Regions from separate parts of the Methylophaga sp. UBA4204 genome, predicted to be linked through region 1. Evidence: riboswitches for the same ligand, from Rfam matches in the RefSeq annotation. Region 1 holds a riboswitch; each other region holds the start of a gene.

Evidence for each region. A riboswitch is a leader RNA that binds a small molecule or an ion and turns the genes downstream of it on or off. The one in region 1 is predicted to bind cyclic di-GMP.
Region 2: linked by a shared signal. The riboswitch ahead of B3182_RS07080 (VPLPA-CTERM sorting domain-containing protein) and the one ahead of B3182_RS11065 (hypothetical protein) in region 1 are both predicted to bind cyclic di-GMP.
Region 3: linked by a shared signal. The riboswitch ahead of B3182_RS00650 (hypothetical protein) and the one ahead of B3182_RS11065 (hypothetical protein) in region 1 are both predicted to bind cyclic di-GMP.

The regions. Positions count from the first base shown of each region.
Region 1 is NZ_DFTU01000077.1:29,982-35,390, forward strand. Features, by position in the region: gene B3182_RS11045 (GumC family protein) at 1-68, opposite strand, end outside; gene B3182_RS11050 (OmpG porin family protein) at 84-1,268, opposite strand; gene B3182_RS11055 (polysaccharide biosynthesis/export family protein) at 1,307-1,858, opposite strand; gene B3182_RS11060 (hypothetical protein) at 1,981-2,484, opposite strand; cyclic di-GMP riboswitch class I at 2,527-2,605, opposite strand; gene B3182_RS11065 (hypothetical protein) at 2,761-3,279, opposite strand; cyclic di-GMP riboswitch class I at 3,309-3,390, opposite strand; gene B3182_RS11070 (hypothetical protein) at 3,601-4,125, opposite strand; cyclic di-GMP riboswitch class I at 4,154-4,239, opposite strand; gene B3182_RS11075 (hypothetical protein) at 4,562-5,086, opposite strand; cyclic di-GMP riboswitch class I at 5,115-5,199, opposite strand.
Region 2 is NZ_DFTU01000048.1:55,394-60,802, reverse strand. Features, by position in the region: gene B3182_RS07090 (bifunctional diguanylate cyclase/phosphodiesterase) at 1-1,741, opposite strand, end outside; gene B3182_RS07085 (hypothetical protein) at 2,146-2,625, opposite strand; cyclic di-GMP riboswitch class I at 2,748-2,825, shown strand; gene B3182_RS07080 (VPLPA-CTERM sorting domain-containing protein) at 2,841-3,446, shown strand; gene B3182_RS07075 (PFL family protein) at 3,520-4,893, opposite strand; gene B3182_RS07070 (glycine cleavage system protein R) at 4,904-5,409, opposite strand, start outside.
Region 3 is NZ_DFTU01000005.1:35,645-41,053, reverse strand. Features, by position in the region: gene dsrE2 (sulfur carrier protein DsrE2) at 1-7, shown strand, start outside; gene B3182_RS00660 (DUF502 domain-containing protein) at 42-665, shown strand; tRNA gene B3182_RS00655 (tRNA-Arg) at 901-977, opposite strand; gene B3182_RS00650 (hypothetical protein) at 1,110-1,760, opposite strand; cyclic di-GMP riboswitch class I at 1,777-1,863, opposite strand; gene B3182_RS00645 (zinc-dependent alcohol dehydrogenase family protein) at 2,157-3,167, opposite strand; gene B3182_RS00640 (winged helix-turn-helix transcriptional regulator) at 3,306-3,578, shown strand; partial or broken gene B3182_RS00635 (methyl-accepting chemotaxis protein) at 3,901-5,409, opposite strand, start outside.

The sequences.
Region 1 (5,409 bases):
GCAATCCAGTATTTACGTCGCCACAGAATATCCAGATAATCCCGTAGACTTTTGACTTCTTCTTCCATTATGTACTCTTAAAGTTATCGCGAAAAACGCAGTCCATCCCAGTTATAGTTTACCGTTAAGAAAAACATATTACTGTCGACTTTGTCATCAATCGTATCGAACCCACCAAAACTGCTGCCTTTTTGCTGGCGATACTGATACCCCATCTTAAGGGCAAGGTTTCTTTCGAGTTGCCAGTTGAGCGCTGGCGAAAGGGTAAAATATTCTCTATCAGTGTTAGATAGGTCATCAGCAGACTGCGTTTCCTGATACGACGTATTGACTGACAACGAAAGGGTTTCTGCAATATCCCTGTTCCAATTAAGGGATACTCGGTCAGTTTCATTGACCACTCCCTCACCCGAAGGATTAAGTGAACGTGATAAGGAAAATGTCAAAGTATTTAATTCACCAATATAATTTGCCGAAAAATCAAATAACGATCCTGAGCTTCTGTCTGTTTGTCTTGGCCCACCAAAAAGTGATTGCGTTTCACTGTCAGATGTTCGATATCCTACTTGTCCTGAAAATGACCAACGTTCACTCATTAGATAAGTACTGGTTACACTTAGGTTATAGCTGTCATATTCTGATTCAATAAATTCTGATTGAGATTCGTATTGTGCATAAGTTAGTGCCAGCCCCCCGGTCAAACGTTCTGACAAATTGCGCCGCCAACCTGTTGTTAAGGACCTCGTCTCATTATCGCTAAAACCGCTTGTATCATAAGTTCGCTCGTTATAATTAAAACTGGTATAAGCAAAGTCACGTTCATTAAATTGATATTGATAGCTTGGTGCCAATGATTTTGATGTTACCGTTGCATTAGACGCAAAATCACCGGTATCTTCATCAGCAATAGAGCGTTGAGCTCTTTCAGCATAACTTGCTGTTAAAGCATAAGCACTGCGTTCTGTATTATAACTACCCGTTAAATTGGCAAAAGGATCCTGGCGATCCAGCTCACTTAAACTAGTATATCTTTCTACCCTGTAACCGGTATTAAGTGCGACTGTTGAGTTTTCGACAGAACGAGAAAGTAATAATGTCGGTGCAAGTTTGGTAACAAAACTGCCCTCTTTATCTTCTTGTAACTGAACATTGTCATCATAACTGAATGTTGGAGAAAAATCGGCACCAATAATGTATTCGGCTGAACTGGCGATATTGGATTGGAACATGCTTGCTACCAAAACCGACATAATAATTTTTATTTTCATGCTGACTCCATTTTGGTGTCGATAATTATTATTCCTCATTAAGGAATAATAATGACATCACCGCTTTCAAGCAGCACGTTAGATTCAAGTGATTTGCCTTGTTTAATATTTGCGTAATAGACCGGAATGATTTGCTGTTTCATTCCATCTCTACGCAAAATGATAATGTCGTTTTCTTTCGCATAAGTCGTAAGTCCACCAGCCAAACTCAAAGCTTGCATTGCATCAAGCGGTTGACTCATTCCAAAGGAGCCGGGAGTCTGGACTTTACCTAGAATATGTACAGTGTTACCTGAAACCCGATTTACGGTAACGTTAACGACTGGATCCGAGATATATTCTGAAAGTTTTTCTTTAAGTTCGGTTTCTACTTCAACTACCGTTTTATCTTTCGCGTTTATTTGGCCAGCTAAGGGAAACGAAATAGTACCATCTGGAAGAATAACGACTTCTTTCTGCAGGGCATCTTCATTCCAAACTGAAATGCTTAACATGTCACCTGCATTAAGTGTATAAGGTTCTGAAGCATGAACAACTGTTCCAATCGAAAGTGCCGCTAATAGCAACACTGCATTTATCAATTTATTCATTATTCTTCTCCATGTTTATAAATTACTTTCGCTTCGGATGATAACACGTTATTTAAGCATAAAAAAAGGGAGCATTTCTGCTCCCTTATTTTAACTGGATATTATTATTGAATTAATCAGTTTTACGCTTTTGATTTAGCACGTAAACGCAGTCCCAATAGGCCGAATAAGGCAGGTGCGAAGAGAAAAAGCGCTGCTGGAATAGGCACAGCCGATACTGAAACATCATATTTCAGCTCATCAGAAGAAGCACTAAAGATATCCAAACCATAGTTTATACCAGTCATAAGCGTGGCGGTAAATGAGTAATCTGAGATGAGATTAAACTGATCGATAACAGCACCACCCATCTCAAATAACGATACGGTAGCTGAACTTAGATTTGCTTCTGGATTAAATGACCATACAATTTTAACGGGTGTATTTTGATCTGTAGATAGATCAAAAAATGATGACCAGTTGGTGTTTGGCTCATCTACCGTTCCGTGGCCTAATACAACATCGTTGTTATTTAAGCTAACTTCTTGCGTAGCACCTGATGATCCGGCGGTGGTCAAATTTAAGGTTGCTGCATTTACACTAATTGAGAAAAATAACGTCATAAAGAAAAGCATCGCTTTTTTCATAAGTCGCTCCTTTAAGGGGTTTGATTTATAGATTAAGTTAAGCAATGCAACCCGGCGATCTTACAAGGTAAGACCCGTGGCTTTCCGCCCCCGCCTCACAACAGGTTTGGCTATTGATAGGAAAGAAGAAATCCTTTCCATTGTGAAAACTTCCCAGCTTTTTAAGGAAGTTAATTTAACCATAACGTTTTTTATTCAGTTTGTACAGAGTCTTTTCTGACAAAAAATATATAAAAAAGGGAGCTTCAAGCTCCCTTTTTATTTCTCCTAACCGTTTCAGCCTGCAGTCATCTTGGCTCTACGACGCAAGCCAATCAATCCTAATAAGGCGGGAGCGAATAAAAATAATGCGGCTGGTACAGGCACTTCTGATAATGAGGTAACTGACACATCATATTTTAATGCATGTGATGTAGCATCTAAAATATCCAAACCGTAAGTTTTACCTGCTGACAATATGGCCGAAAAAGTAAAATCGCCCGTTATATCGTACGTTTCTGTAAAACTACCATCTAATGCAAAAATTGCTACAGTAGCAGAAACCAGATTTCTCACTGGGTTAAATGACCATTCAACATCAACCGCAGTATTTGTATCTGCTGTGACGTTAAACATTGAACTCCAATTTGATCTGGAGCTTTCAACAACACCACCACCTAAAACAACATTGTTCTTATTTAAGGTGACTTGCTGTTGGGATGCCCCATTTGAGCCCTCAGCTGTTAAATTAAGAGTTGCTGAGTTTGCACCAGCAGAGAATAAAAAGGCTATACATAATAGCATCGCTTTTTTCATAGCAATTTCCTTCTAAGTGAAAAAATAAGCAATGCAGCCCGGCCATCTTTAGTCAATTAAAGATCCGTAGCTTTCCGACCCTGCCTCACGACAAGTTTGGCTTTATATTGAAGATAGAAACAGAATTGTTTCTAAAATTGAGACTTTCTTATATTCCTGAAAGTTCAGTTACAGACTAACAGTTTTTGTGGATTTTTCAAATCAGGTAGGTAAATCGCAGATGCAAAATTTTAGAGTCTTTTGATGATATTGAGCCCCACAAAGAAAAGGGAGCCGAAGCCCCCTTTCCTTGAACCAACAATATTGTTAACTCATTTGTTACTATGCAGCAGCTGTTTTCAGTGCTTTACGACGTAAACCGAAAAAGCCCATCAATGCTGGAGCAAATAACCATAATGCAGCTGGTACTGGTACTGCAGAAATTGACAGGTCGTATTTCAGAACATCTGATGTGGCATTAAAAATATCAACACCAAAGAATGATCCCGCTGTCAAAATAGCAGTAAAGATAAAATCACCAGTGATGTTAAAAATAGTTGGCGCACCAACATAACCACCACCAGGGCCAGTCAACAGACCAAAGGCCAATTGAGCATTACTCAAGCTGTTAGTTGGGTTAAATGACCACTCAACTTTCACCGGTGTATCAACATCAGTTTGAACATCAAACAATGATTCCCAAACTCCTGAATTAGCAACAGTACCACCAGCAAGAACTGTACTGTTGTTATTCAGATCAATACTTTGAGTAGCACCTGAAGAACCAACTGTTGATAATGTCAGTGTAGCGGCATTAGCACCAACTGAGAACAATAAAGCTATACAAAATAGCATCGCATTTTTCATAATAATTTCCTTTAATTGAAAAATTAAGCAATGCAACCCGGCCATCTTCATAATCCAGCCAGAAGATCCGTGGCTTTCCGACCTTACCTCACGGTAAGTTTGGCAACAAAAACAGAAACAACATTGTTTCTGAACTTTTTATCTCCAAGAAATATCTCGGTGATGATTAAACACTACTACTTCATTTGCATGATTGAAATTGTACTATGGTACTAGTGACAAATTTATTGCAAAAAAATTATATATTTCAGGCTGATTATAGCTGATTTTCTTTTTCTCACAATATCCATATTTAATGAACTTTATAACAATATTCTATTGGTTGTCCCACTTCATGCTGTGAATAATAGCTAACTGAATCAAGTACATAACTGCAAAAAAAGGGAGCCGAAGCTCCCTTTTCTTAAAACTAACAATATTGTTAACTCATTTGGTGTTATGCAACCACTGTTTTCCGTGCTTGACGGCGTAAACCGAAGAAGCCTAACAGTGCTGGTGCAAACAACCACAATGCAGCTGGTACTGGTACTGCAGAGATTGACAGGTCATATTTCAAAATACCTGAAGTGGCATTAAGAATATCTACTGCAAAATATGAACCTGCAGTCAAAATGGCAGTAAAGATAAAGTCACCAGTGATATTATAAATAGTTGGAAAACCAACATAATTACCACCAGGGCCAGAAATCAGACCAAAAGCCAATTGAGCTGAATCCAAGCTTGTTGAAGGATTAAATGACCACTCAACTCTTACAGGAGTATCAACATCAGTTGTAACATCAAACAATGATTGCCAAGAACCTGAATTAGCAACAGTACCACCAGCAAGCACAGTGCTGTTGTTATTTAAACTGATTTCTTGAGTCGCACCATTTGATCCGACAGTTGATAAACTCAATGTAGCCGCATTAGCACTAACTGAGAACAATAAAGCTATACAAAATAGCATCGCATTTTTCATCGTAATTTCCTTTAATTGAAAAATTAAGCAATGCAACCCAGCCATCTTCAAATAATACCTGAAGACCCGTGGCTTTCCGACCTTGCCTCACGACAAGTTTGGCGATTTAAAATAGGAACCATTTTCGTTCCCAACAAATAAAGCCACTTAGAAACAGCTCTCAAGTGACGGTTGAACAATACTGTTAATTTGTTACAAATAATGAGCCCTGCGACACAAAATTTAGCTGGATTAACTCAAATGTTTAATCAAATGTGAATTGATTCACAGTGTTTACAATGGTTTTGCAAATTAAGGAAAGGAACAAAGCTCCTTTCCTCAAG
Region 2 (5,409 bases), on a different contig from region 1:
AGGCTGGACTGATATAAAGCAGATGCCCCATAGCAAGATCGGTCAGCCATACAACTTCTTCAATATTATCGGCAAGTTGCCGGAAACGTTCTTCCTGCTCCCGCAAAGCAATTTCAACCGCTTTTCTTTCAGTGATGTCATGCGTTAGTGCCAGATTGTAGCCAATTCCGCCATACTCAAAATAGTTGGCATTCACCTCGACTGGAATGATCCTGCCGTTTTTTGTTTTATGGCGAGTTTCCAAACGAACGGAACGTTCTTGTTTAAGTTCTTGCCAATGTTCGTTCCAAACCTCCTGAGAGGTATCTGGGTCAACTTCAGGAACGGACATAGCCATTAATTCGTCACGGCTGTATCCCATGGTGTGACAGGTTTCATCGTTGACATATCTGATGCGCCCTTTTCCATCCAGCAGATAAATGCATTCTTTTACCTGATTGATAGCAAAATTTAACAGGGCGATACTTTGATCTGATTTTTTACGCTCTTCGATATCTTCTATCTGCGAAACTAAATACAGCGGCTGGTTGTTTCTTCCTCTGACAATGCTGGTTGTGAGTCTTGCCCAGAAATAGTCCCCATTTTGATGACGATAGCGCTTTTCAATCTGCATATAGGGAATTTGATCAGCAATCAGCCGATCAAGCTCCGCTTGTCCTTTATGCAAATCCTCGGGATGGGTCATTTCCTGATAGGTCATTTGCAGTAGTTCAGTTTCGGAATAGCCGAACATTTCATAAATGGAATGATTGGCTCTTAACCACTGCCCACTCAAGGACAACACCCCCATTCCAATCGCAGCAAATTCAAACGCCTGCCGAAAGCGTTCATCACTCTCACGTTGTTCACGATATATCAGCAAGCTGGTCAAGCCATCAGATAAACGATGACCGATTTCACTGAATAAACGTTTTTCGTCGTTAGTCCACTCTCGCTCATACGAACATTGATGCAAACCAAACACCCAGGGTTTACCGGTTTTTGGATAGATGGCCGTACCGATGATTGAGCGAATATGATGCTCTCTCAGAAATTCGGGTGCATCAGGACTTTCTATAGTGGTAATCAGCGTTACTGGTTCACTGTTGGCCAGATAGGCTTCCAGACCTCGGGCTGCCTCTTCGGTCATCGGGAAATCTGTTCCAGCAGACAGACCACCAGGGTAGTCAGGAGTGGTCTGCTCCATGGGGATATGCCAAGTGGCACTTGCTGGATCACAAGGATATAAAAGCCATGCTCTGTCACATGCAAAACACGACAATATCGCTGCCAGAACATCACTCATCATCTGCTCAAGATCATTGGTGCCCTGAATAGCCCGGTTGACCTGATCCAGACATTCAAGAAACCACAAATGAGACTGATTTTCCTGCTCTGTACGTTTCAGGTCGGTGATATTTTGAAAATAGCCATGCCATACCATTCCGTTTTCTGAATCCGCTTCAGGCATGGCTTTGCAATCCACTAAAACCTTACCTTTCTGAGGGTGTAACACATGCCAACCCAGATTCAGAGGTTGCATCGTTTGAGCTGACTCAGCCATTTTCTGCAGAATAATGCCACGATCATCTGAATCAATGCTCATCCATGCAGACGAGGAATCTTCAATAATTTGTGCTGCGGTAAAACCAAAAATATCAACGATGGAAGCTGTACTGTCGAGAATTGCTATCTGCCGCTCAGACTGCAGACAAAACTTCACTATGGCAACCGGTGAGGTATCGGCTACATAGCTGTTCACGAGAGGCTTTTTGGCTTTGTTTTGGCTGAGGTGGTCATTAGATAGATGGTCAATACCCCGTCTGTTTTTACTTAGCGATTAAGTTGAAATAATTTCAAGGACTTACTGATTCATAACAGGCAATTAAAAATATTTAAACAGAACTGTTAATTGATTTTAACGATCTTAAAATGCCGGGGCATCTTAGGCATATTACCTTTTCATTACAAGGGATAATTCTCACTAAAACCAGGGACTTTTACCTTGGTCGTAATATATTGACTCCAAGGAAAGAAAATAATTTGTCCCGTAGAAATTTAATGCGATTATAGAGATTTATTCTCCAAAAACCTGTGCTCTCCATCTCATCCTCAAGCATGAACTAAAAGCAAGTGGTCTTATGGTTTTTGTGAGCGTTTGATGAGTCAGGTCAGTAGAGTTGTAAAACGTTGGGCGGGAGGTGAGTTTACAAAAACACCTGGATCGTTTTTTTCTGCGAAGCAGACATTTACGATCACATTTTCATAAAGCCAGTAAATATAACCGCCTTCATCCATCCGGTAGCGCCACTGGTACTGACACTGTACCCACCCTTCTTCGAGCGAAGTAAGTAATATCGGTGGTTCATCGGCCTGTAATCGTGGTTTGAACTCCACTGTCTTGACTTTTAAACCAACACGAAAACGATCAATTAAAAAATAATCATCTGTCAGTTGATAGCGAATGCGATTTCCGGAAATATCATCCCCATGCTTATCAAGCAATATTTGCTTATTAGACAAAACAGAAGAGGAGGATTTTAGCGGATAGCGATCAGGTAATCCTGCCCTTGCTTTTTTGTGCGCATCAGAAAGCTGAGATTTATCCCACTGAAAGATAATAATTTGTACAACGAGTTTTTGCATTAATAAGTTACCGGACTAACCGTAAGTGATTTATTAAGTGTATTTGTACCAAAGTACAATTAAAAAACGTCTAAATAAGGATTATTTTGAATCTGTGTCGAACTTTATAAGACACATTTATTTTTAATTTTTGCCAAACTTAATGCGAATTAAGGACGGAAAGTTTCCGGTCTCAAAGTTGAGATTGCTGAACTACAAAAATTGAGGATATATCTATGAAAAACTTAACAAAAATTTTAGCAATATCTGCATTATGTTTTGCTCCAGTTTCCTTTGCTGCAACCATTGATAGCCTATATGATAGCTTTGAAGGTGAAGGTCAGGCGAGTTCTGTCTTAAACTATAACAGCTTCGTTAATTGGGATGTATCAAACGGTACGGTTGATTTGATCAAAAACGGTAATCAATGGGGAATCGTTTGTTCAGTTGGTAGCTTTTGCGTAGATCTGGACGGCTCAACTGGTGACGCAGGAATTTTGTCTTCTAAAAATGGTTTTTCTGCAGGAAAATACAAAGTGAGTTTTGATTTATCTGGTAATCAACGTAATGGTCCTGCTGACCAAGTTTCGGTGTTGTTTGGAGCAGGTGCACTTGTTAATCATCTTCTCTTGGATTGGGATGAAAATTGGCATACCTATAGTTTCCTGGTTGATTTGGTTGATGGGGATAAATTATCTTTTAGAAACTTCGGGGGGGATAATGTTGGAGCGATGCTGGATAACATCCGGGTTTCAGCCGTTCCAATACCAGCAGCAGTTTGGTTATTTGGTTCAGGTTTGATGGGCTTTTTAGCAATGCGTAGAAGAGCGAAAAGCCAGTAATTCTGACGCTTATTTTATCTAAAAAAGCCGTGACAGTTTCTGTCACGGCTTTTTAATTGTTAGCATAAGATGATCAATTGACCAAGCTTTGAATCGGAGCAGGAATACGTCCGCCTAGTCGCACAAAGCGGTTTTCCTGATTCCCCATATTGACAGCCATCACTGGGCCTTCACCCAACAAACCACCAAACCGGACAATATCACCTGCTTTTTTGCCAGGCGCTGGAATCAATCTTGCTGCTGTGGTTTTTTTGTTAATCACACCAATTGCCATTTCATCAGCAATAATCGCGGATAGCATTTCAGCTGAAGTATCTCCAGGTAAAGCCACCATATCCAGGCCAACTGAACAGACTGCCGTCATGGCTTCGAGTTTTTCCAGATTCAAGGTGCCGTTTGCAGCCGACTCAGCAATGGTCAAATCTTCACAAACCGGAATAAACGCACCACTTAAACCACCCACATGTGAGCTGGCAAACGCACCACCTTTTTTCACTGCATCATTGAGCATGGATAAAAATGCGGTACTGCCAGGTGATCCAAAAGCTGGCAAACCGATCGCTTCAAAAATCTCTCCGACACTGTCATTACGATTCGGTGTCGGTGCCAACGACAAGTCGACAATACCAAATGGCAGATTGAGTAATTGTGCCACTTCACGGCCCACCAACTCACCAGCACGTGTCAGTCTGGCTGCTGTTTGTTTAATGACATCCGCCGCACGGCTCAGATCCATATTTTCATCTTCAGCCAAGGCTTTTTCCAAAGCCGCTTTTACTACACCGGGACCACTGACACCAACACTGACAACCGCATCTGCTTCACCGATACCTAAATAAGCACCGGCCATAAACGGTACATCCTGAGGAATATTGGCAAAGACCACTAATTTTGCAGCAGCAAGGCCATCATCGTCTGCAGTGAGTTCTGCAGCCTGTTTGATGATTTGCCCCATCTTGAGAATCGCGTCCATGTTGATACCGGCACGCGTACTGGCCACATTGACGGATGAACAGATTCGTTGCGTTTCCGTCAGCGCCTGTGGAATGGCTTCGATCAAAGCCTGATCGCCCTTACTCATGCCCTTCTCTACCAAAGCAGTAAAACCACCAATAAAATCCACACCCAATTCATGCGCCGCTTTATCAAGCGTTACGGCGACCTCAACTAATTGTTCTGAACTGAAAGGTGCACCGACAACACCGATTGGGCTGATAGAAATCCGTTTATTGGCAACTTCAATACCGTAGCGTCTTTCAATGCGGTTACAGGAAGCCACCAATTGGCCAGCATAACGGGTGATTTTGTCGTAAATTTTACGTTTGAATGTTTCCAGATCATGACTGACGCAATCGGTCAGGTTGATGCCAACAGTGACGGTGCGAAGATCCAGGTTTTGTTCCCGCACCATCATCAAAGTTGAAATAATGTCTTTTTCGTTGAGCATGAGAGGTTCCTTAATTACTGATGTTGCTCACGGATTCGAAGATCTTGCGATGTTGCGTATCAATTTCGATATCCAGTCTCTGGCCGACTTCATGGAGTGCATCACGCAAATCCTGCATGATGGTTGAACGCGGTACATCAACTTCAAACACCATCAGATTATCCATCGGATTCTTACCGCCTTTGAAAATCGCCTGAATATTGGTGATATTCACCCCATGACGGGCGAGTTGGGTAGATACTTCAGCCACCAGACCCCGTCGATCCGGGCCGATTACGGTCAGAATATAGGGTTGCACTTCAGGCGGATTTTCCTGCCAGGGTGTTGGTTGCTCATCCCAGGGATCAACGTGAATCGACAAACGCATTTTCTGGCCTACCTGCTGGAGAGCCTTGTGTAATTCTTCACACTGAGCGTCTTCCGGCATTGAAACCATTAATAATGCGCCGAATACCGATTGAAGCAGTGTTTGGCTCAGATTTTCAATATTACCGCCGTGCTCGGTAATAACCGTGG
Region 3 (5,409 bases), on a different contig from region 1:
CATCTGAATAACCGTATTCGGTTTGGAATAGGAACAGCTTTATGCAATTTGTCTGGAAGACTTTTTTAAAAGGTTTGGCGACAGCGTTACCCGTCACCCTGACGCTTTATCTTATTTATTGGTTGGCTGTTACAGCAGAGCGTGCATTACGTCCGATAATGATTGCCATTTTACCCTATGATTTTTATTGGCCAGGGCTTGGGTTATTAGCGGCTATAGGGTTAATTTTTGTGATTGGAATTGCCGTTAATGCCTGGCTGGTCAAACGACTGTTTGATATGGGTGAATCCATCCTGGATCGCATTCCGCTGGTGAAATCGATTCATGGTGCATTACGAGATTTCACGCGTTTTTTCTCTCGCGAGAAACAGCAGGAAAGTCTCAGCAATGCTGTTGCTGTCACCATCGGTGGGGTTCAGCTGATTGGCTTTCTGGTGAAGGATAACGTTAGCCATGTTTTAGGCATGGAGGATCAGGAAAATAATCTGGTCGCCATATACCTGCCAATGAGCTATCAAGTTGGTGGCTATACAATTTGCGTTTCACGAGATCAGGTTCGGTCTTTGGAAATGTCGAATGAAGACACGATGCGCTGGATCCTGACCGCAGGACTTTCAGATAGTGAAACAGAAAGCCATCAACCAAAAATCATTGTTGAAAAATAATTTTTCACAAGGCAACTGGTAAAGAATTGTCATTACTTTCTTAGTTGCGCCGTATCCATTACCCAGTGGGATATTTATTCCTTTCCCAACCTCAACTTTCTGAATCTGATAAACCTAATACAAATCGATAAATTTGTTACAGAAAAAATGAAGGTTCTAAAAGTTGATGGGGAGTATGCGAATGACTATCCCGCTATTATTCATTTCCAGTCAAAAATAATCTATTGATTATTATTGGTGTCCCTGACAGGAGTCGAACCTGTGGCCTTCCCCTTAGGAGGGGGACGCTCTATCCATCTGAGCTACAGGGACATCGGCCGCAATTATATCAGTCAAGCTGATCGGCTTCACTTCGAAACAAACCAATTGGCGGTTGAACGGAAGTTATACAAATAAAAAAGCCGTGATGAAATTAATCATCACGGCTTTCTGAAAGAAATAAAGTTAAGCGACTTTATTTTTTGCTCTTCGACGTAATCCCATGAGTCCAAGCAATGCAGGCGCAAACATGAAAGCGGCGGCAGGGATTGGAACTTCAGAGACTCCGACAACACTATTGTAAGACATGTCCATGTAACGTACTCCAGCTGGGTCGTTATTGTCTCTAAAAGTAATTCCTGCAAAAGCACCCAAGCCGGAGATAGAGTATTTGTTGTACCCTTCCAGCATGCTGATTAGTACTGTGTTGATTAAACTACCACTATTTGAAAATAAATCTGCAGCAACATTGGATCCTGCAACAGAGCTTCCCATCACCCATGAAAAACTGTCGGCATTAAAATCAAACAAAATCGACAATGGGCCCTGAAAACTTGAGGGTGTAAGAAGTGAATTGCCAGAATCACAACCTGTGCAACCTGGATCAAAAGAGACAACTCTTATTGTTCCACTTGGTGTTAGTGATAATGGCCCTGTAGGGGAACCTGAAATTGCTGAGCCAGATGCAGTCTGACCTGTGAAAGTTTGTGAGAAACTTGCCCCATCAGCATCAATAAGGGTGGAAGTGGTAGCCCCACTCAAATCAATGTCGACTGTAGCGGCAAAAGCAGATAAAGAAAATAATGAGAAGATTATCGTAGCTATCATCTTATTCATCGGTGAACTCCTTAAAGTATGCAACCCAGCCCTGATACCTTTACTTAAAAGCACAGCTGTAATTTTCCGTCCAAGGCTCACGCCAAGTTTGGCATAATAAATAGCGTGATTAGATCACTCTTTCGAACTTACACTAAATTTTATTAAAAAGTATTGTACTTTAGTACTAATTAATAAATCTTTGATGTTAATTATTAGAGCTAATAATGTAATCCCAGCCCTATCCTTCTCATTTTGGACAGATAAATGTTCAACGCTCTATCCATCTGAGCTACAGGGACATCGGCCACAATTATAGCAGGGCTATTTTAGACCGACGAATTCTGAAGCATTCTGTCGGGGATTGAGCGGCTAATAAATTAAAAAAGCCCCTCATCAGGGGCTTTTTTATTTCATTTAAAACTCTAAACAAATTTTACCAAAATGCTGATTCGTTTCTTGGTACTCAAATGCTTTGACAATGTCCTTTAAAGCAAAAGTACGATCAATAATTGGTTTTAGCTGATTAACCTCGATAGCTTTAATCATCTCCTGCTGATGGACTCTACTACCAACAAGGACGCCCTGAAGCCTAACCTGTTTCACAAAAGTCTTCACAATATTTATATCGCAAGTCTGTCCAGAAAGAATACCGATTAACGAAATTTGGCCAGCGATACGTACAGCGTTTAGAGACTGCTCCAATGTTTCAGCACCACCAATTTCAACGACGTGGTCAACACCTTTTCCATCATTAAGTTCTCTGGCTAAAAAGCCCCATTTAGGTTCTTTTTTATAATTGATCACATGATCTGCTCCCAGCTCCTTCAACCTAGTGAGTTTTTGATCACTGGATGAAGTGGCAATCACTTTGGCGCCTGCCATTTTGGCAAACTGTAAAGCGAAAATGGATACACCACCAGTCCCTTGAAGAAGAACGGTATCACCTGATTTGAGCTGATTAAAATCGAACAAAGCCCGCCATGCTGTCAAGGCTGCTGTAGTCAACGTCGCAGATTCTGTATGAGACCAACCTGAGGGTGACTTGGTGAAAGCTTCAGCCTTTGCCGTGACATATTCTCTTGCGTAACCATCTACTCCATCGCCAGGAACAGTTGAGAAACCATCAACGACTGGTTCACCGCTTAACCAAGAAGGGAAAAACGTACTCACAACGCTATCACCGACCTTAAATTCGGTCACGTTTGGCCCCACCTCTATTACTTCACCGGCACCATCAGCCATAGGTATTCTTTTCTCTGATGCAGGCCAGAGCCCCTTGACGACCGCATAATCGTGATAATTAAGCGAGTTAGCATGAAGTCTGACCAGAATTTCGCTGTCACCTGGCGAGATTGTTTCTGTTTCTTCTACGCTAACTTTATCAAAGCCACCACCCGCTTCGACGAAAATTGATTTACCTTTCATGTCTGCTCTCTAGTTTGTCTAAACATACAAACTAACATTCAGGTTACAATAGTCAACCAGTTAACTTTTTGTAACCTACAAATAACTATGAGAGAAAACGACCAGACTTGTTATAAACCTTGCCCAGTTGAGAGGGGAATGAGAATTATCGGTAATAAATGGACAGGCTCCATTTTGTGGCACCTGAAAGATCAGCCCATGCGTTTTAATGAAATTGCGAGACAACTTGCCGGGGCCAGTAAAAAAGTCCTGGCAGAGAGGTTGAAGGCAATGGAAGAAAATAAACTGATCACCAGAGATGTGATCTCAAGCAAACCTGTCGCGGTCCAATACAAAATTGCGGCTAGAGGATTGAATGCCCTGACTATACTTGAAGAACTAAAAAACTGGACCCTTGAAAATGATCTTTAGCTAATCGGCTTGAGTACACTCTAATTCATCTGAGCTAAAGGGTCATTGTCGGCAATTATAATCGTCAGGGTTTCAACTATTAGTATTAGGGATTTAGGTATAGCTTTTGAGATTTCCTAATCTGAATTGAAACGTCATTTGCACTAGCGTTAGAGTGTTTGATCACCTGCCTAACGGGTCGGACAAGCATTTGAGCTGAGAACGAATAAACTTTGCGCTGACGCTAACACTATTCTTCGGTATAGAAACATTACTCACTTAAAAAAGAAGCCAGCTCGTCAACATGCGACTGAGTTTCGTTAATCAGTTGACCAATTTGAACCGCTGCTTCATTCGATTTTTTCGAAAGGTTGCGAACTTCATCGGCCACTACCGCAAATCCTCGTCCAGCTTCACCAGCTCTTGCTGCCTCAATGGCTGCATTAAGCGCTAACAGATTAGTTTGATCGGCTACTGCATTTATTGTCTTTACTGTGGCTTGAATTTTACTTAACACATTCGACATAGAAAGATGAGTTTCAGCCACCAGCTTATTTCGAGAAGAGACATTGCTACCAAACACAATGTACTTAGAAATATTGCCGTTTAAATCTGTTATTGCTGAGATTATGCACTCTAAAATTACTTCACCACCTTGATGAGCCAGTTTAATCATCACCGCGGTGGGTTCACCTTTTTCGATCAATTGTTTGCGAGGCTCATCTAAATGATCTTTCAAATTTCCCAGTAAAGACTGCATTTGCACTTCGTCGACAATGTTTAATTGTTCATAAGTAAACTGATTAGCTGAAATGAACTGCCCACTTTGATTAAACTCCATCACCGCCGAATGACTGCTAATAGCATCTTTTTGGTTGATTTGCTCTAAGACCAGACGTTTAATTTCACGTACATCAGAACTCACGCCAACAAACCCAGTATGTTCCCCCTTTTCATTGAAAATTGGGTTCACTGACAACACTATCCAATAGGGCACACCCTCTTTGGTAAAGTTTAAAATCTCTTCATAAAACGGCTCTCGTGCTTTAAGTTTTTGAGAAATCCGCTTAATTGTGTCTGTATCAGTTTGTTCACGCTGTAATAAAACTCCAGGCTTTTTACCTTTTACTTCTGCAAGTGTTAATCCTGAAAGCTTTTCAAAACCGGGATTAACATATTCGACAAACCCATTTTTATCAGTGATCAATACACTTGTACTTGTGTTACTTACTACTTTGGATAACATTTCGAACTGCTTGTAGTCTGCAAGTTGCGTTTGTTTAGATAATAAGAAAGCTGATAACGGGCCGCTATCAGAATCAAGAGTGGAGTGGGTTACTTGATAATAAAAATCATCATTCTCAGATAAGCGAAGTTTTCGATCTGTAATCTTGATGGCGTTTTGCAAAGCCTTCAACAATTGCGGACTATCGAAAACAGAATACATCTCATCAGCATCAACCGAATCTATATTGGATGTGACTAAATTATTGTGATTATCAAAAACAGCATAAATATTTTCACTAAAAGCTAATAGTTGTTGCCAAGCTTGTTCACCTAAGAGTTTCTCAGGTAAAGGTTCAAAAAGATAAAGTGAGCAAGACTCGAGACCTTTAATTGTCAACGAGAAAATATGCTGGCGTAGATGAAAATCATCAAAAGCAATGGTTTTATTAGCTTTATCATAATGATCAATCAAGGACTTTAAGACACCATTGCGGTCTAAACCGTTAAGTTTACGGCCTATTTCGCTAAATGCCGGATTGGAAGCGATAAGATTACGATCACTATCAACCACAACAGCTGCTGTTTGATGTGTGATAACTAATTGTTCTGCCAACTCTTTTCGATT